3 regions of the Bradyrhizobium sp. BR14999 genome follow, and region 1 is predicted to be linked to each of the others. Evidence: predicted binding sites of a transcription regulator. Region 1 holds the regulator's gene; each other region holds the start of a gene.
What was found. Region 1 encodes LexA, which represses DNA repair genes until DNA is damaged. Its sites were predicted from a motif close to TGTTCNNNNTGTGTTCNG; they were not measured.
Positions count from the first base shown of each region.

Region 2: the regulator LexA is predicted to act here: its motif matches at 2,347-2,364, upstream of ACR9YP_RS35775 (DUF3072 domain-containing protein).
Region 3: the regulator LexA is predicted to act here: its motif matches at 4,154-4,171, upstream of ACR9YP_RS24530 (single-stranded DNA-binding protein).

Region 1 covers NZ_CM148536.1:5,139,913-5,146,077, forward strand. The annotation lists gene ACR9YP_RS23975 (MFS transporter) at 1-291, opposite strand, end outside; gene ACR9YP_RS23980 (ComEC/Rec2 family competence protein) at 801-3,080, shown strand; gene ACR9YP_RS23985 (hypothetical protein) at 3,220-3,654, opposite strand; gene lexA (transcriptional repressor LexA) at 4,233-4,934, opposite strand; gene ACR9YP_RS23995 (molybdopterin molybdotransferase MoeA) at 5,111-6,165, opposite strand, start outside.
Region 2 covers NZ_CM148536.1:7,642,483-7,648,647, reverse strand. The annotation lists gene ACR9YP_RS35790 (Do family serine endopeptidase) at 1-1,096, shown strand, start outside; gene ACR9YP_RS35785 (hypothetical protein) at 1,362-1,724, shown strand; gene ACR9YP_RS35780 (DUF6496 domain-containing protein) at 1,731-2,027, opposite strand; gene ACR9YP_RS35775 (DUF3072 domain-containing protein) at 2,116-2,310, opposite strand; gene ACR9YP_RS35770 (hypothetical protein) at 2,426-2,644, shown strand; gene ACR9YP_RS35765 (hypothetical protein) at 2,663-2,872, shown strand; gene ACR9YP_RS35760 (hypothetical protein) at 2,907-3,119, shown strand; gene ACR9YP_RS35755 (hypothetical protein) at 3,322-3,564, opposite strand; gene ACR9YP_RS35750 (hypothetical protein) at 3,659-3,916, opposite strand; gene ACR9YP_RS35745 (hypothetical protein) at 4,057-4,278, shown strand; gene ACR9YP_RS35740 (HWE histidine kinase domain-containing protein) at 4,367-5,857, opposite strand; gene ACR9YP_RS35735 (HAMP domain-containing protein) at 5,871-6,165, opposite strand, start outside.
Region 3 covers NZ_CM148536.1:5,253,317-5,259,481, forward strand. The annotation lists gene uvrA (excinuclease ABC subunit UvrA) at 1-1,914, opposite strand, end outside; gene ACR9YP_RS24520 (outer membrane protein) at 2,201-2,872, opposite strand; gene ACR9YP_RS24525 (outer membrane protein) at 3,106-3,876, opposite strand; gene ACR9YP_RS24530 (single-stranded DNA-binding protein) at 4,327-4,821, shown strand; gene gyrA (DNA gyrase subunit A) at 5,179-6,165, shown strand, end outside.

The DNA.
Region 1 (6,165 bases):
GATCGCCCCCGTACCGAGTCCCATTCCGCTGAGCGTAATGAGAAAGGTGTATTTGCGGCCAACCCGGTCACCCATCCATCCGAACAGGAAGGCGCCTAGCGGACGGATGAGAAATCCTGCCGTGAAGAGCGCGATCGTGCTGAGGAGGGCGGCAACCGGGTGGGATTGCTCAAAGAACTTGACCGATAGAACTGCGGCCAGGCTGCCAAAGATGTAGAAATCATACCATTCGATGATGTTTCCCACCGATGCAGCGATGATCACGCGGCGAAAATCAGTCGGTACCTGCATGTGCGACTCCTATGGTTTCAAGACGTCTCCTCGCTTGTTTCAGCGATCGATCTTCTCGCGGGGAGAGCGTGATGCGCGGCGTCGCAGGCGCCAATTCAAAGAGTTGCGTCGGCAACGTCTGACTTCAGGCGCGCTTTCGCGCCACCTGAGAAGAGCTCCGGCGGCCTTAGAACCGCGAGCCACCACTGCCTTGCCCGTCCTGTCGGGGAGGCGGGGAACCGTAGTGTAATCCCACCTCGGGCCGGCAACTTATGAGACTTTCGGCTCAATCGATCTGTCGCGGGGCGTTTGCCAACGAGATCGCAAGGGCTCGAATACTTCGCGACTTCTGGTCAAAGACGTCTCAGGCGTTGCGAGCAATCCAGAAGAGATGCCAAGGCGGCGGTCGCCGTGACGATGGAGGGGAAAAGTAGGGTCCCGCCGCGTTCGTTCCTGATCCGTACCGCTATTCGCGCAGCCGCACGTTCCGGTAGCCTCCGCACCCGTCACGTAGCGTAAGGTGCAGGGGAATGGCGGAGCCGGGCCGGCCAGTGCGCTCCCAGGGAGTCGCAGGAACGTGGCCCGTTGGCCGCGTCACACCGGCTGGCGGCGTTGTGCCGGCGGGCTTTGGTGCGTGGCCCGCGATCGTCGAGACGCTGCGCGAATGGGCACGCGCTGAGGCCGGCGCCGGGCGGCTGTTGCCCTGGGTGCCCGTCGCCTTCGGCACCGGCATCGCGCTCTATTTCGCTGCCGATCACGAGCCCGTGCTGTGGGTCGTTGCCGCGACGGCGGCCGCGCTCATGCTCGGCGCCGTCCTGCTGCGGCGGAGCCGGCTGTTCGCGCCCGCGATCATGATCGCGGCGGTGGCGGCGGGTTTTGCCATGGCGACGTGGAAGACGGCGCGCATCGCCCATACCGTGCTGGCCAAGCCGCTCTATTCGGTGTCGCTGTCGGGCTTCGTCGAGACCCGCGACATCCGCGAGCGCACCGATCGCTTCATGCTGCGCGTTACCGCGATGGAGGCGCAGCGCAGCGACGTCAGGCTGGAGCGCGTGCGCCTGTCGGTGCGCAAGGGGACGGCGCCGGAGGTCGGCAGCTTCGTGCAACTGAAGGCGCGCTTGATGCCGCCGATCTCTCCCGTGCGCCCGGGCAGCTACGATTTCTCCCGCGACATGTTCTTCCAGTGCATCGGCGCCTCCGGCTTCGTGATGGGCGCGATCACCGCTTCAGTGCCGCCGGATGGCGGTGGCCTGCGGCTGCGCTACGCGGCCTTCATGCAGGGCCTGCGCGATGCGATCGACGCGCGCATCCGTGCGACGCTCGAGGGCGACAACCGTGCGATCGCGACCGCGCTGCTCACCGGACGGCGCGATGCGATCACCACGCCCGTCAACGACGCCATGTTCATCTCGGGGCTCGGCCATGTGCTGTCGATCTCCGGCTATCACATGGCGGTTGTCGCCGGTGTCGTGTTCTTCGCAGTGCGTGCGCTGCTGGCACTGATCCCGGGGCTGGCGGCGGGCTTTGCCATCAAGAAATGGTCGGCAGCTGCAGCGCTGGTGGCGGCCGCGTTCTATTTGCTGCTGTCAGGCGCGGAGGTCGCAACGCAAAGATCGTTTTTCATGACGGCGGTGGTGCTGATCGCGGTCATGGTGGATCGCCGCGCTATCACCTTCCGCACGCTGGCGGTGGCTGCGCTGATCGTGCTCGCGGTCGCGCCCGAAGCGCTGGTGCATCCGAGTTTTCAAATGTCCTTCGCCGCGACGCTCGGGCTGGTCGCGCTGGTGCAGATCGGCATGCCGAACCTGTTTGCCTCGCCGGACCATTCGGCGACCGCGCGCATCGCGCTATGGGGCGGCCGCGAGATCGCGATGCTGTTCCTGGCCTCGCTGATCGCGGGGCTTGCGACCACGCCCTACGCCGCCTTCCACTTCCACCGCGTCACGCCGTACGGTGTGCTCGCCAATCTCGGCGCGATGCCGGTGGTTTCGGCACTGGTGATGCCGGCGGGCCTGCTCGGACTGCTCGCGGCTCCCTTCGGGCTCGACGGCGTGTTCTGGTGGCTGATGGGGATCGGGATCGACTGGATGGTCGCGGTATCGCGCTGGGTGGCGGCACTGCCGGGCGCAATCGGCCGCATCCCCGCCTTCGGCATCGCGCCGCTGATCGCGGCAAGCCTCGGGATCATCGTGATGGGCCTGTTGCGCACACCCTTGCGCTGGTCTGGTGCGCTGATGTTGTTGGCTTCCATTGCCTGGGGGCTGTCGGTGCGGCAGCCCGACATCCTGATTGCCGGAGACGGCGCGAGCGTCGCGGTGCGCGGCCGGGACGGGCACCTGCATGTCATCCGGGCGAGCAAGGACGGCTTTCTGCTTAGGGAGTGGTTAGCTGCCGACGCCGATCCGCGCGACGCCGGGAGTAGCTCGCTGGCCGATGGCGTGTCGTGTGACGAGGCGGGCTGCGTGACGCCGCTCGACGACGGGCGGCTGGTTGCGCTTTCCTTGCGGATCGACGCGCTGGCTGATGATTGCAGCCGCGCCGCGCTGGTGGTGACGCGGCGGCCCGCGCCGCCGGATTGTGCGGCGATGGTGGTCGATCGGCAGCGTCTCACCAGTCAAGGCGCGCTGGCGTTGACGCAGCGTGGTGACGGTTTTGCAGTTCAAGCTGTGAGAGCGAGAGGCACAAGCCGCCCTTGGCTCCCGGCCGGCGCCGGCGAGGGTGATTTCGACGGGAGCCTTGCGCCGAAGGCGGCTACGGCCCGCAACCGGGACGCGACTCCGGCGGAGACCGACTTGCAGGCCGACGATTAAGGCCAGACGATTAAGAACAAATGCGAGGACTTGGTCCGGGTCCAACCGGACTTTCGCAGAACATAAATCATACCATCTCGCCGGCCTCGGCCGGCGATGGCATTTTCAATCCTGGCCCGACCTGGTGGCCAGGGACGGCTCAGCCGATCGGCAGACGCGTGATCGTCGGCCGGCTGTCGGCATCGATCTGCGGCTTGTGCTCGCGCTCGCCGACCGGCTGCGTCACCGGCAGTTGCAGCACGGTTGCGCGCTGGCCTTCGACGAGCTGCGTCACCAGCACGTATTTGCCGTCGGGGAATTCGATCGCGTCATGATGGCGATCGGGAACGTGCGGATCGATCTTGCCGAACTTGCCGACGCGGGAGTTGATCGTGCGCGTCCAGATCCAACGATTGTCGTAACGGACGTTGTCGGCGAAGGCGAGCTCCGTTCCCGGCAGCAGGCAGACGGCCACGGTCGGGTCGGCCGCGGAAGCAAAACCGCGCGTCGAGGTGCCGCGGAACGTTGTCGACACGATCGTCTCGCCGACTTCGGCGGGGCGCGATGCAACGGCATGCAGACTGTAGTCACACATCGGGTGCTCCTATTCGAAGATAGCAACCCGCGCCTCTTTCGGAGGCGCAAGCCTCTATCAGAGTGGAAGCACGTAACGTTCTGCTTGGTTGTGGGCGAATTTGCGGCTGGCGTCAGCAGGATGCGATCACATTATCTTTCCCGAATCCGATAGGAACAAAGTTCGCTTTAGTGCATTTGGCGGATGCGAGCGTCAGCGGCCTGCGGGCGCCGACCATCCGGAATATGGCCAACTCGGCTGTGGCTGTCGCGCGACGGCATTTCGGGCGCTACGGAATTGCTCGGTCGTTGTTGCGTGCGCCGACTTGCGGGGATGGTGCTGCGATTGTGCTGCGAATGCTTGCGCTGCCGATGCAGCGATCAGCATACTGGCGAACGCGCTCAAAACGATCTTGCGCATCGTTGTCTCCTCGATCTCTTGAGCCGCAAAGCGATGAGTGCTTCGGGCGGCATGTCGAGGACATAGCGCTGGGAGAGGGGCCAGATAATCTGCCCAAGATCAGAAAGACTATCCAGCTGGAGCGGACAATCCGTCCGCTCCAATCGGAATCATTGATATCGAATGACCGCTGGGTCGTCTCAGTACTTGCGGTACAGCCCGATCAGCTTGCCCTGAATCTTCACCCGGTTCGGCGGCAGGATGCGCACCTCGTAGGCGGCGTTGGCGGGTTCGAGCGCGATCGAGGCGCCGCGGCGGCGGAAGCGCTTGAGCGTCGCTTCCTCGTCGTCGATCAGCGCCACCACGATGTCGCCGGTATCGGCGCTCTCGTTGCGCTGGATCAGCGCCATGTCGCCGTCGAGGATGCCGGCCTCGACCATCGAATCGCCGCGCACTTCGAGCGCATAGTGTTCGCCCGAGCCGAGCATGTCGGGCGGCACGCTGATGGTGTGACTGCGGGTCTGCAACGCTTCGATCGGCGTACCGGCTGCGATGCGACCCATCACGGGCACCGCAACGGGACGCTCGCCCTCGTCGGCGGGCGGACTGGAGCTCGCGCGCACCTTGCCGAGATTGCCCTCGATGACGCTTGGCGTGAAGCCGCGGCGGTTGCCGGCGGCGGCCTGGAGCTCAGGCAGCTTGATCACCTCGATGGCGCGAGCGCGGTTGGGCAGGCGGCGGATGAAGCCGCGCTCCTCCAGCGCGGTGATCAGGCGATGGATGCCCGATTTCGAGCGCAGGTCGAGCGCATCCTTCATCTCGTCGAAGGAGGGCGGCACGCCGCTTTCCTTCAGACGTTCGCTGATGAACCGCAGAAGCTCGTATTGTTTGCGCGTTAACATCTCGACCAAAGTCCCCCGGTTGATGTCGTTCGATTCCGAGACGCTGAATTGGAGCGGCGAACCGCTACATCCTCGAAACAAATCATGAACGGACACTATATGTTCGATATGTGTTCCGCAACTGCTTAATTTACCGTGAACGCGACAAAGTTCGCGGAACACGTGTGGTGGTGCGCTCAGACGGGCAGGCGCAGCACCTCGCAAGGCGAGCCGGCTCCGGCTTTCGGCGCGAACGGTGCGCGCACGAGAAGTGCCTGCGCCGCAGCGAGATTCGCAAGCAGCGAGGAATCCTGGTGATTGACGGGAACGGCCACCAGCGTGCCGTCGTCGCGCTGTTCCAGACGTGCGCGAAGATAATCCGCGCGCATATCGTTTGCGCCCACATCGCGGCCGAGCACGGCGCGCTCATGGCGGTGATGAATCACGGATCGACCCGACACCGCACGAATCAGCGGGACCATGAACAGGAAGGCGCACACATAGGACGAGACCGGATTACCCGGCAGGCCGATCACGCGCATCGCGCCGAGCCGTCCATGCATCATTGGCTTGCCCGGGCGCATCGCAATCTTCCAGAACGCCATCGAGATACCTTCGTCCCTCAGCGCCTGCTGGACAAGATCGTGGTCGCCGACCGATGCACCGCCGGTCGTGACCAGGATGTCGGCGCCGCTCTCGCGGGCGCGGCGGATGCCGGCGGTGGTGGCCTCCAGCGTGTCGGCGGCAATGCCGAGGTCGATGGTGTCAGCCCCCTCGCTGCGGGCGAGCGCGTGCAGGGCATAGCCGTTGGAATAGACGATCTGGCCGCGGCCGGGCGTGGTGCCCGGCATCACCAGCTCGTCGCCGGTGGCGAGGATCGCGACCTTCGGACGGCGGCAGACGGCAAGCTGGGGGTGATTCATGGCGGCGGCGAGCGCGAGATCGCGCTCGGTGAGACGGGTTCCCTTGCGCAGGAGCGCGTCGCCTTCGGAGAAGTCGACGCCTGCGGGGCGGATGTGCCGACCGGGAATCGCGGCTTCCTTGATCGTGATGCGCTTGCCGTCCGCGACCGTATCCTCCTGGATCACGACGGCGTCGGCACCGTTGGGAACGACGCCGCCGGTGAAGATCCGCACGGCTTCGCCGGCGCCGACCGTTCCCGCGAACGGACGCCCCGCGGCTACCTCGCCAATCACCGTCAGCTGGGAATCGATCGCCCCCGCGTCGGCCGCGCGCACGGCATAACCATCCA
Region 2 (6,165 bases), 2.5 Mb from region 1:
CAACAACCACGTCGTCGATCACGCCGAGTCCGTGCAGGTGACCATGGACGACGGCACGACCTACACCGCGAAGGTCGTCGGCACCGATCCGAAGACCGATCTCGCGCTAATCAAGGTCGACGGCAAGAAGGATTTTCCGTTCGTCAAGTTCTCCGATCAGAAGCCGCGCATCGGCGATTGGGTGGTCGCGGTCGGCAATCCCTTCGGGCTCGGCGGCACCGTCACCGCCGGCATCGTCTCGGCCAGCGGCCGCGACATCGGCAATGGTCCTTATGACGACTTCATCCAGATCGACGCGCCGATCAACAAAGGCAATTCCGGCGGTCCCGCTTTCGACATGAACGGCAACGTGATCGGCGTGAACACCGCGATCTTCTCGCCCTCCGGCGGTTCGGTCGGCATCGGCTTCGACATTCCGGCCACGACCGCAAAACTGGTGGTGGCGCAGTTGAAGGACAAGGGCGCGGTCACCCGCGGCTGGCTCGGCGTGCAGGTGCAGCCGGTGACGTCGGATATCGCCGATAGCCTCGGACTGAAGCAGGCGCGCGGCGCGATCGTCGACAATCCGCAACCCGACAGCCCGGCGGCGAAGGCCGGCATCGAGGCGGGCGACGTCATCACCGCCGTCAACGGCACGGCAGTCAAGGATTCCCGCGATCTCGCCCGCACCATCGCCACCCTGGCGCCCGGCAGCTCAGTCAAGCTCGACGTCTTCCACAACGGCGAGAGCAAGACGGTGACGCTGGCGCTCGGCGAACTGCCGAACGAACGGCAGGCTCAAGGCAAGGCCTATGACGGCAAGGTGCAGCCGGGCGCCGGCACGCCGCGCCTCGGGCTTGGTCTGGCTCCGGCCGGCGATGTGCAGGGCGCCGGCCAGAAGGGTGTCGTCGTCACCGAGGTTGATCCGGAAGGGCCGGCCGCGCAGCGCGGCATCAAGACCGGTGACGTCATCCTCAATGTCGGTGGCAAGGCTGTCAGCAATGTCGGCGATGTGCGCTCGGAGCTGGCGCAGGCCAAATCGTCCGGCAAGCGCAGCGTGCTGTTGCAGGTCAGAAGCGCGGATGCCACCCGGTTCGTCGCGGTGCCACTCGCGTAAGGCGAACCTCGATCGGTACAATTCAAAAAGGCGGCCCTCGGGCCGCCCTTCGCATTCGCACCCACAGGTCACCCGATAACATTCTCGTTAACGGCAGGGAGGGTGACCCGGTTCGTCCGAAAAAGCCGTGTTCGGTCATCACACTTTCTGGTCGGGCATCTGCTCGGCGGCAGTGCAGCCGCGGAGTGGGCTCGCGAGCGTGGAACCTTCGAACCTCCGGCCGCTTTGTGGAACTGGCCGCTGGTTCACATTGATCGGTGCCGACATGGATCGATTGAAGCTCTCGCTGATGAGTACGCTGCTCGTGGCGTTGTTCGTGCTGCCGGCTGGAAACGCCTTCGGGCGCGACGATGGCCGCTATGCGAACTCGCCCCTGAAGCCATGGTTCGACAGTCTGCGCAGCCACCTCGGTCCGTGCTGCTCGGATGCGGATGGCTTTGCTGTCTCCGATCCCGATTGGGAATCGCACAACGGGCACTATCGTGTTCGGTTGGACGGGCAATGGGTCGAGGTGCCGGATGAAGCCGTCATCACCGAGCCGAACCGCGCCGGCCGCACGATGGTGTGGCCGGTGAAAACTGCGTTCGGGATTTCGATCCGCTGCTTCATGCCGGGCAGCATGATCTGACTGGGGTCAGCGCGATCGCTTGCTGGATTTGCGCTTCGACGATTTCTTGGAAGATTTCTTGGAAGATTTCCTGGACGTCTTCTTCTTCGACGTCTTCCGCTTGGAGGCCTTCTTCGGGACCTTCTTGCCCTTCTTGCGGGCCTTCGACAGCCCGATCGCGATAGCCTGCTTGCGGCTCTTCACGCGTCCGCCGCGACCGCCACGTCCGCTCTTCGCGGTACCTTTCTTGTAACGCCGCATCTCGCTTTCGACATCGCTGCCGGAGCTGCGTGAGTAGCGGCGCTTCTTTGCCTTGCGTGCCATGCCTGTTCTCCCTTGGCGGAGGGAGAACCATTCGACACTGGCATGGTTCCGACAGCACGCCTGCAATGTTCCGGGCGGTGAAGGCAGCTCAGAACGAATTCGCCAGCTCGATCTCCGCCTCCAGTACCTGAATGCGCCGCGCAGCCTCGGCAGAGGACAGATCTCGCGCATATTGCGCCGGCTGATAGGCCTCTTCGCTCAGCCGCTTCAACCTCAATCCCTGCGCCCGTGTCATCTGCTCGCCAAGGAAAACCCTGGCGTCGTATTTGGCCTGGACCTGCATGTCGCTCCTCCGTCCTTGAAATCTGGCTTGACTATATGTTCTTATTTTGTTCTAACAAGCCATGGACAACAGAATTAATGAAATTCGGCGTAAAATCAGCGCCTTGAGGCTCGAACTGGCCGATGTCGAGGCGTCTGTGCGCGCTCTCGTCAACGGCGATTGCGACTGCAGCGAACAAGCTCTGGCGCAGATCAATCTGCGCCGGAAGATCAACCTGCTCATCGACGAATGGAAGTCGGCCGGGGGCGGCGATGTCCTGCCCGACGTCCGCGACCGGATGCGTCTTCGCTCCGTGAATGTCGACAAGCCGGCGCGCGTGTTGGCCCGCCGCTGAGACATTGGGGGCCGCGCGGTGGAGGAAGACCCGGACAACGACCGGATCCTGAAATTGCGCGCCGAGATTCTCGAACTGGGCTCCGCCATCCGGCAATTGCAGCGCGAGGGCCTCGACGACGCTGCGGCCCAACTCCTGATCGCGCGCAAGCGGGCGCAGCTCGAGCATCTCGCTAAGACGAATTCCGCGGCAAGCTGTCTCAACATCACTGACATCCGACGCAGCTAAGGCGTGCGCGCAAGCGACATGCTGGAGATTGTCGATGCCGTCGGACGCCGAACTGGCCGCCTTGCTGCGGGCGGTGCTGGACGAGGTCTGCGTCAACGTTCCCTCATCCGACGTGGTGACACGCCGCCGCATTGCCGCGAAACTGCGCGAGGCCTTGCGCGCCGATCGCTATTCCCTGGAGGAGTTGAAGCAGGCCGGTCGCGCGATGCGCTGGTCAGCGTGCCGACCATGTGGCGCTAGAGCATGATCCGGAGCCGAAGAGCCGCGTTTGCGCAAAATGTGCAGCGGTCTTCCGATAAGATCATGCTCAAAAAATAACCTAAAGCGCAATGACGATTCATCCAAATCTCATCGCGCTTTGGAGCGCGACGGGGACAGGATGAATCGTCGTCGTCCTCGAGTGAAGAGCCCCGCGCTGAACGCGGGACTCTCACCTTTATGGGCAGAGCTCACTTGGTGTTGCTCATGCCGCCCTTGTTCGTCATCGTGCCGCCCTGATCGGAGCCGGGGCCAGAGCCGCCCTGACCGGAGGGATCGGCACCCTTGGAGGACTTGGTATTCGCGCCCGTGGTCTGCGACGACGACATCGAGGATCCATGTTTGGCCTTGTGCGACTTCGCCTGCGCGGCGAACGGCGCGGCGGCGAGGCCGGTTGCCAACATTGCGGTGAGGACGAGCTTGACGGTCTTCATATGTGGGAACTCCCTGGGTTAAATTGACGCAGGCGGCCAACGGCCGTTCCTCGCAGGAGTTCCCAACAAAGCTTCTCCACGCGTCGCGCACGCTTCAAGATTGCTTGTTCTCTTCGAGGATGAACACGATGCCAGTGAGCGTCGCGCCGATCGCGAAGGTCGTCACCAGCGTGAGAGCGAAGACTATAGCGGCTTGGCTTCCGCCATGGCTCAGCAGGTTGGCGACGGCTGGATTGGTCAGGATGAGTGCGAGGCTGAACGCGAGGCCGAGGGCTGCCCCCATCATCGCATGTGTCATCAGCTTGATAAGGCCGGTGGGAGAGATCAGGTTCGACGACTTTTTCGCGCGCATGGAACTATGTCCCGATCTGGCAGGCAAACGCGCGCGATCGTCATTGGTTCCATCAGGATGAAGGAATTGTCATCGCCAGCTTCATCCGACGTTCATGCCCGGCTTGCGAAGATGAGCGCCATCAACACGGGAATATCGATATGGGCAAGGTAGTCTTTCTGTACCGCTCGCTGGCCTATCGCAACGCGGCCGCGGACATCCTGCGCAAGGCGCGCAAGCTCCCGCGCGGCGCGGAACGAAGCGCGGCTCGCCGCTATGCGAAGGCGCTACGCGATCTCGCTCGAACGGAGGCTTGGCTCGAAGGACGCGTCGCGCGCGACCCCCGGACGGAGCAGCGCATCACGAGCGCGGCGTCCGGCTAGAGCTTCCGTTCCGATTGCGGTAGCTCTCGATTCTTCGCTTGACGCGTTTTCTTGACGCGAACCGGTCACCACTTCGCTGGAAAACGCTCTAACCGGATGCGCGCTGCAATTCGGCCGCGGCGGCGGCATCGAATTTGCCGGGTGCCGTCGTCGCCACCGGCTTGCGTGTCAAGGGCACCTGCAGGCGGCACAACAAGCCCTCGGCGCGCCAATCGAATTGCGCCTGTCCGCCAAGCTGGGACTCGACGCTTGCAAGCAGACTCCGCGTGCCGAAGCCGCGGGATTTCGGCGTCCTGACCAGCGGGCCGCCGGATTCCTCCCAGGTCAGCGTGAGGCGGTCGTCCTCGGTCTGCCAACCGATCATGAGCCGACCGGATCGCGTCGACAGTGCGCCATACTTGGCCGAATTGGTGAAGAGCTCGTGCAGCGCCAGCGCCAGCGTCTGGGCGGTCGCCGGCAGCAACTGAACCTCGGGCCCGGCAAGCTTGATCTGGCCGCCTAGCGAATAGGGCGCAAGCTCCTCGTCGATCAGCTTGGAGAGCTCGGCGCCCTGCCAACTCGACAGCGACAGGATGGTATGCACGCGCGCGAGCGCATTGATGCGCCCCTCGACAGCATTGACATAGGCCTTGACCTCGTCGGCGCGGGTGAGGCGCACGATCGATTGCGCCAGCGCCAGCGCATTCTTGGCGCGATGATCGACTTCCCGCGCGAGGAGATTCTGCCGCTCCTCGGCACGCTTGCGTTCGGTGATGTCGACGGTGACGCCGCTGACGCGAACCACGCGACCACTCTCGTCGACCGTTGCCGCCGCGGTGCCGACGCACCAGCGCACATCACCGTCGGGCCGCACGATGCGGAATTCCGTTTCGTAGGCGCGTGCGCCCTTGTTGAACTCGGCGATCGCCTTGCGCAACTGATCGACGTCGTCGGTATGCAATAGCGCCTGAACGTTGGCCGGGTTGACCTCGAAGCTCTCCGGGCTGACCCCAAAGATGCGATATTGCCCCTCGTCCCACATCCAGTCGCCGGTGATCCAGTCCCAATCCCATGAGCCCATCTTGCCGGCGGCGATCGCCATGCTGCGCCGCTGCTCGCTTTCGCGAAGCTTGGCGGTGGAATTTTCCAGCTCGGCGGTGCGTGCGCGGACGCGGTCCTCGAGCTCCTGGTTCAGTCGTTCGAGCTCGCGGGTCTTGCGATAGAGCTCGGAGAACACCTTGATCTTGGCGCGCAGCACCTCCGGCACGACGGGCACCGGAACGTAGTCGACCGCGCCCATCTCGTAGCCGCGCAACCGGTCGATATCGCTCACCTGAATCGCCGAGATGAAGATCATTGCGGTCTTCTGGAAGCGCGGATGCTCGCGGATCATCGCGGCGAGCTCGAAGCCGTCGAGCTCGGGCATGCAGACGTCGACCAGGATGACCGCGATCTCGGTCTTGAGCAGAACCTCCAGCGCTTCGCGTCCAGACGAGGCGATCACGAGGTTCTCGCCGAGATCCTTCAGGATCACCTCATAGGCCAGCAGCTTGGCTGGCTGGTCGTCGACGAGCAGGATGTTGACCTTCTCTTGGTCCATTCGCGGATCCAACTCAGCGGTGCAGCCACATGCGGATCGCAAGCAGCAATTGATCGGTGTTGACGGGTTTGGCGAGGTAGTCGGACGCGCCGGCTTCCAGGCATTTTTCACGGTCGCCCTTCATCGCCTTGGCGGTCAGCGCGATGATCGGTAGCCGCGCGAAGGCCGGGTTCTCGCGGATCACACCCATGGTCTGATAGCCATCCATCTGCGGCATCATGATGTCCATCAGCACGATGGCGATTTCCGGATTGGATTCGACCAGCGTGACCGCCTCGCTCCCGGTCGTGGCCGTCAGCACCTTCATG
Region 3 (6,165 bases), 110 kb from region 1:
CTCGACCTCGAGCTCGCCGGTCAGGTACTTGCCGGTCAGCGATTTCGGGTTGCGCATGATCTCGGCGGGCGTGCCTTCGGCGACGATGTAGCCGCCATGCATGCCGGCGCCGGGGCCAATGTCGAGCACGTAGTCGGCGAGGCGAATGGCGTCCTCGTCGTGCTCGACCACGACCACGGTATTACCGAGGTCGCGCAGGCGCTTCAGTGTATCGAGCAGGCGCGCATTGTCGCGCTGGTGCAGGCCGATCGAGGGCTCGTCGAGCACGTAGAGCACGCCTGTTAGCCCCGAGCCGATCTGCGAGGCCAAGCGGATGCGCTGGCTCTCGCCGCCGGACAGCGTGCCGGAGGAGCGGGACAAGGTGAGATAGTTGAGGCCGACGTCGAGCAGGAAGGTGAGGCGCGCGCGGATTTCTTTCAGGATGCGGCCGGCGATCTCGTTCTGCTGCGCGTTGAGCGCATCAGGCACGGTCTCAAACCACTCGCCCGCCTTCTTGACCGACAGCTCCGAGATCTCGCCAATATGCTTGCCGCCGATCTTGACGCAAAGCGCCTCGGGCTTGAGCCGAAACCCGCGGCAGCCCTCGCAGGGTACGTCGTGGAAATATTTCGCCAGCTCCTCGCGCGCCCATTCGCTCTCGGTCTCGCGGTAGCGGCGGTTGATGTTGGTGATGACGCCCTCGAACGGCTTCTTGGTGTCGTAGGAGCGCACCCCGTCCTGGTAGGAGAACTTGATCTCGTCCTCGCCGGAGCCGTACAGGATTGCGTCCTTCGTCTTCTTGGCGAGGTCCTTCCACTTGGTGTCGAGCGTGAACTTGTAGTGCTTGCCGAGCGCGGTCAGCGTCTGCTCGTAATAGGGCGACGACGATTTGGCCCAGGGCGCGATCGCGCCCTTGCGCAAGGACAGCTCCTTGTCGGGGATGACGAGATCCTCGTCGACATGCTGCTCGACGCCGAGGCCGCCGCAGGCGGGACAGGCACCGTAGGGATTGTTGAACGAAAACAGTCTGGGCTCGATCTCGGGGATGGTGAAGCCGGAGACCGGGCAGGCGAACTTTTCCGAGAACAGGATGCGCTCGGGCCCGCTCTTGTCGTGGATTTTCGCGGTCTTCTTTTTCTCTTTCTCTTCCGCAGGCGCAGCTGCCGGCGCATCGGCGAACTCGACGACGGCAAGGCCCTCGGCGAGCTTCAGCGCGGTCTCAAAGCTCTCGGCGAGGCGCTGGCCGATGTCGGGGCGCACCACGATGCGGTCGACCACGACGTCGATGTCGTGCGGGAATTTCTTGTCGAGCGTCGGCGCCTCCGCCAGCTCGTAGAAGCTGCCGTCGATCTTGACGCGCTGAAAGCCCTTCTTGAGCCATTCGGCGAGCTCTTTGCGGTACTCGCCCTTGCGGCCGCGCACGACCGGAGCGAGCAGATAGAGGCGCGTGCCTTCGGGGAGCGCCAGCACGCGGTCGACCATCTGCGAGACCGTCTGGCTCTCGATCGGCAAGCCCGTGGCCGGTGAATAGGGCACGCCGACGCGCGCCCAGAGCAGGCGCATATAGTCGTAGATCTCGGTGACGGTGCCGACGGTGGAGCGCGGGTTCTTCGAGGTCGTCTTCTGCTCGATCGAGATGGCCGGCGATAGCCCGTCGATCTGATCGACGTCGGGCTTCTGCATCATCTCCAGGAATTGGCGCGCATAGGCCGACAGCGATTCGACGTAGCGGCGCTGGCCCTCGGCATAGATGGTGTCGAAGGCGAGTGAGGATTTGCCCGAGCCTGACAGGCCCGTGAACACCACCAGCTTGTCGCGGGGAATCTCGACGTCGATGTTCTTGAGGTTGTGCTCGCGCGCGCCACGGATCGTAATTGCGCGCAGGCTCGAGCCCGCGTTCTGTTGTTGGCGCTTGGCCTTGATCACTTCGTCCATCCCGGTGGTCCTCAAGGAATCCCAAAGACGCGCGATCGCGCCAATGCAAAAGGCGCGCTTCGCCCGGAACCGGGATCGGCGCCAATGGGTATGGCAGCGAACGTAGGAAGAACGGGCGCGGATTTCCAGTGGCCTTTGCGAATCGTCAACGGATTGTTGGTGCGCTGGCGGCATCTGGCAGCAGGAGCGGCGGAACTGCGGAAAGGGCGCTCAAAACAAAAAAGGCCGGCGCGAGGCCGGCCTTTCGTGACGATGTGACGTCGGTCGCGAAGATCAGTACTTCAGATCAGTACTTGGCGACGACCGGGCCGCCGAAGTGATAGTTCACGCCAACCTGCACGGTGTGGAAGTTGATCGTGCCGGACGCCAGCGGAGTGCCGAGGTTGGAGAAGTAGTTCTCGCTGCCGAGGCTGCGATAGAGGTACTCGCCCTTGACCGACCACTGCGGAGCGAAGAACGCTTCAACGCCCGCACCGACGGTCCAGCCGGAGTGCCACTTGCTGTCGGAGACGCTCACGCCCAGCGCGCTGAGGGTGATCTTGTTGTCGATCCAGGCGTAACCACCGGTCCCGTAGAACAGGAAGTTATTGACGGCCCAGCCGATACGGCCACGCACGGTGCCGAGCGCATCGGTCTTGGAAGCCACGGTGATGCCAAGCGCGGTCGCCGAAGCGTTGACGTCAGCCCAGGCGCCATCCGCCTCGATGCCGAACACGACGTTGCCGGTCTGCCAGTTGTAGCCGGCGGTGCCGCCGACGAAGCCGCCCTGCATCTTCGGGTCGGTCGAAGTAGCTTCCCAAGCGCCGCCGCCGACGACACCGAGATAGAAGCCGGTCCAGTTATAGACAGCAACCGGAGCGATCGGCGCCTTGGTGTAGGGGCGGGCTGCGAGATCAGCGGCCGAAGCCGGAGCAGCGAGAGCGAACAAACAGGCCGAAGCCAACAAAACCTTCTTCATCTTCAATCTAATCCCAGTCCCAGTTTCTGTTGTTGCCTTCCATGCCGGAAGGGCAGCGGACTCAACGGCCCAACTAACGCCGTGCTTACACCACTAAAGCCGCAAGTTGTGTCTCCGAAAAGCCACAACAGCCCCCAAAACGTGGCAAGTGCTAACCTATTGTTCCGAAGAGCACGCAAGCAAAAGGCCGGCGCGGGGCCGGCCTTCAATCTCTCAGTGATATCAGGTAGATATCAGTATTTTGCGATGAGCGGACCGCCCCAGCGATAATTCACGCGGATCAAGCCGATATCGACATCCTGGCTGATGCGCTCGGAGCGCGTGACAACACCGAGCGGCGCACCGACGAAATTGCCGGACCCGGTGAAGTTGATCGTGCGGTTGCCGAGGAAGATGTGATCGTACTCGAAGCCGACCGACCAGTTCGGCGCAAATCCGAACTCGATGCCCGCGCCCACCGTGCCGCCCCAACGGGTCTCGTTGGCCCGGTCGAACTCGAGGCCTGTCGCCAAATCGAAGGTCCGATAGCGGTCACCGACGACGGCGCCGCCGCCCTTCACGTAGAGCAGCACATTGTTCCAGGCGTAGCCGACCTGGCCGGTGATCAAACCGAACGAGTCGATCTTCGAGCGGTTGCGAAGGGCGAACAGCGCGCTGTCATTGTCGCCAGAAAAGTCGGCCCAGTTGCCCTGGCCTTCGACGCCGAACACCCAATTGGCCGACTGCCAGCGATAGCCAATCTGGCCACCGACCGTGCCGCCGGTCGCGTTGTGGCAGCCTTCGCCGACCAGAGTGCCGGTCACAGGCGTCACGAAGTCCCAGCACTTGTGGCTGGTGCCGCCGCCGCCGTTGATACCGATGTAGAAGCCGCTCCAGTCGTAGATGGCGGCGACCATCGGCGGCGGAGCTTTGGTGTAGGGACGCGCAGCGAGATCTGCCGCACTTGCAGGAGCCGACAGGCCCAACGCGATTGCACCGATTGCACCAAACAGAAGCTTATTCATTGTAGTCTCCCCAGTTTTCGTCCGCTTCTCAAAGTCCCCGAAGCGGTTGATCAGGCGCGACGCCCATATGAACTAAGTCCGACTCAACCGTAGCCTAAGGAGTGGGCAAAGTCCGTCTCCGAAATGCCACACTCGCAAACCGATTGAACCAAGTGCAACTTGATGAATGTTAAGTAGTTTTTACCGTTTCTCGGGAACCCAAAAAGTTCCATCCGGAGGCTGCCTTCTTCATCGCCAATCGTAGCCGGACTGGGCCGACGTTCGCCCGATCGCCACAAAGAACAAATCTGGAACGAAGCGGATGGCGATGCTATATGTGGGGATAACCTTGGGGGTGATGGGCTGAGCGGCGTCCGCAAGCGTATAGGGTCGCCTCAACAGGGCGGCGGAGGAACGCGAGGAGCGGACTTTCGCCTTTGAAATTCAGTGGCATTGGAGTGGAGAGCGGCGATGGCGGGAAGCGTCAACAAGGTCATTCTGGTTGGAAATCTCGGCAAGGATCCCGAGATCCGCCGCACCCAGGACGGGCGGCCGATCGCGAATTTGAGCATCGCCACCTCGGATACCTGGCGCGACAAGAATACCGGTGAACGCAAGGAAAAGACCGAGTGGCATCGCGTCGTGATCTTCAATGAAGGGCTGTGCAAGGTTGCCGAGCAGTACCTGAAGAAGGGCGCCAAGGTTTACATCGAGGGCGCGCTCCAGACTCGCAAATGGACCGATCAGAGCGGCGTCGAGAAGTACTCGACCGAGGTCGTGCTCCAGGGCTTCAACTCGACGCTGACGATGCTCGACGGCCGCGGCGGCGGCGGAGGAGGCGGCAGCTTCGGCGATGAGCCGGGCGGCGATTTCGGCTCCTCCGGTCCCGTCAGCAGCGCACCGCGCCGTCCTGTTGCCGCCGGCGGCGGTCGCAACAGCGACATGGATGACGATATCCCGTTCTGAGAGCACGCATCGCGCGGCCAAGGCGCATTGCCTGATCTGGCTGCGCCGGGTGTGTCGTGTCAGCAATTCCTACTAATCGGCGGGGCAGGCTCGGATTTTCCGGGCCCGCTTCATGTTCGACGTGAGTTCGGGCTGCCCATGGGCAAACCGTCTGACAGGGCCCGCTCGCTGCGCGGTTTTCCAGGCGCGTGAAGTCATTTTGGAGGGGGATTCCGGGCCTCTCGGAAGCAGTGCTCGGAAGGGCTTAAGTTATTGGAAAAATAGGCGGAAAAATCGCTTGCCAGGGCCTTCGCGAGGGTGGTTATCCGGCCCCTGATGCGCTATATGATTCCCAGATAAACCTCACCGGATTTCCCCTTGGCTGACGACGACAACAAGCCCGGCGACCAGCCGGCGCAACCCTCGGACATTCGCCCCGTCTCCATCCTCGACGAGATGAAGAAGTCCTATCTCGATTATGCCATGAGCGTGATCGTGTCGCGCGCGCTGCCCGATGCGCGCGACGGCCTGAAGCCGGTGCATCGCCGCATCCTGTTCTCGATGAACGAGGAAGGCTATACGCCGGACAAGAAGCACAAGAAGTCGGCCGGTATCGTCGGCGACGTCATGGGCCAATACCATCCGCATGGCGACCAGGCGATCTACGACGCGCTGGTGCGCATGGCGCAGCCGTTCTCGATGCGCGAACTGCTGGTGGACGGGCAGGGCAATTTCGGCTCGGTCGACGGCGATCCGCCGGCGGCGATGCGCTACACCGAGTCGCGCCTGACCAAGATCGCACTGAAGCTGCTCGACGACATCGACAACGAGACCGTCGACTTCCAGGACAATTACGACGGCTCGACCAAGGAGCCGGTGGTCCTGCCGGCGCGGTTCCCGAACCTGCTGGTCAACGGCGCCGGCGGCATCGCGGTCGGCATGGCCACCAACATCCCGCCGCACAATCTGGGCGAGGTCATCGATGCCTGCCTGGCGTTGATCGACAATCCGTCGCTGACCATCGACGAGCTCAACAACATCATCCCGGGCCCGGATTTCCCGACCGGCGGCATCATCCTGGGCCGCCAGGGTATCCGCAGCGCCTACCATCTCGGCCGCGGCTCCATCGTGATGCGCGGCAAGGTCACGTTCGAGACGATCCGCAAGGAGCGCGAGGCGATCGTCATCACCGAGATACCGTATCAGGTGAACAAGGCGACGATGGTCGAGCGCATCGCCGAGCTCTACAAGGAAAAGAAGATCGAGGGCATCTCCGATCTGCGCGACGAGTCCGACCGCGAGGGCTATCGCGTCGTCGTCGAGCTCAAGCGCGATGCCGTGCCCGACGTGGTGCTGAATCAGCTC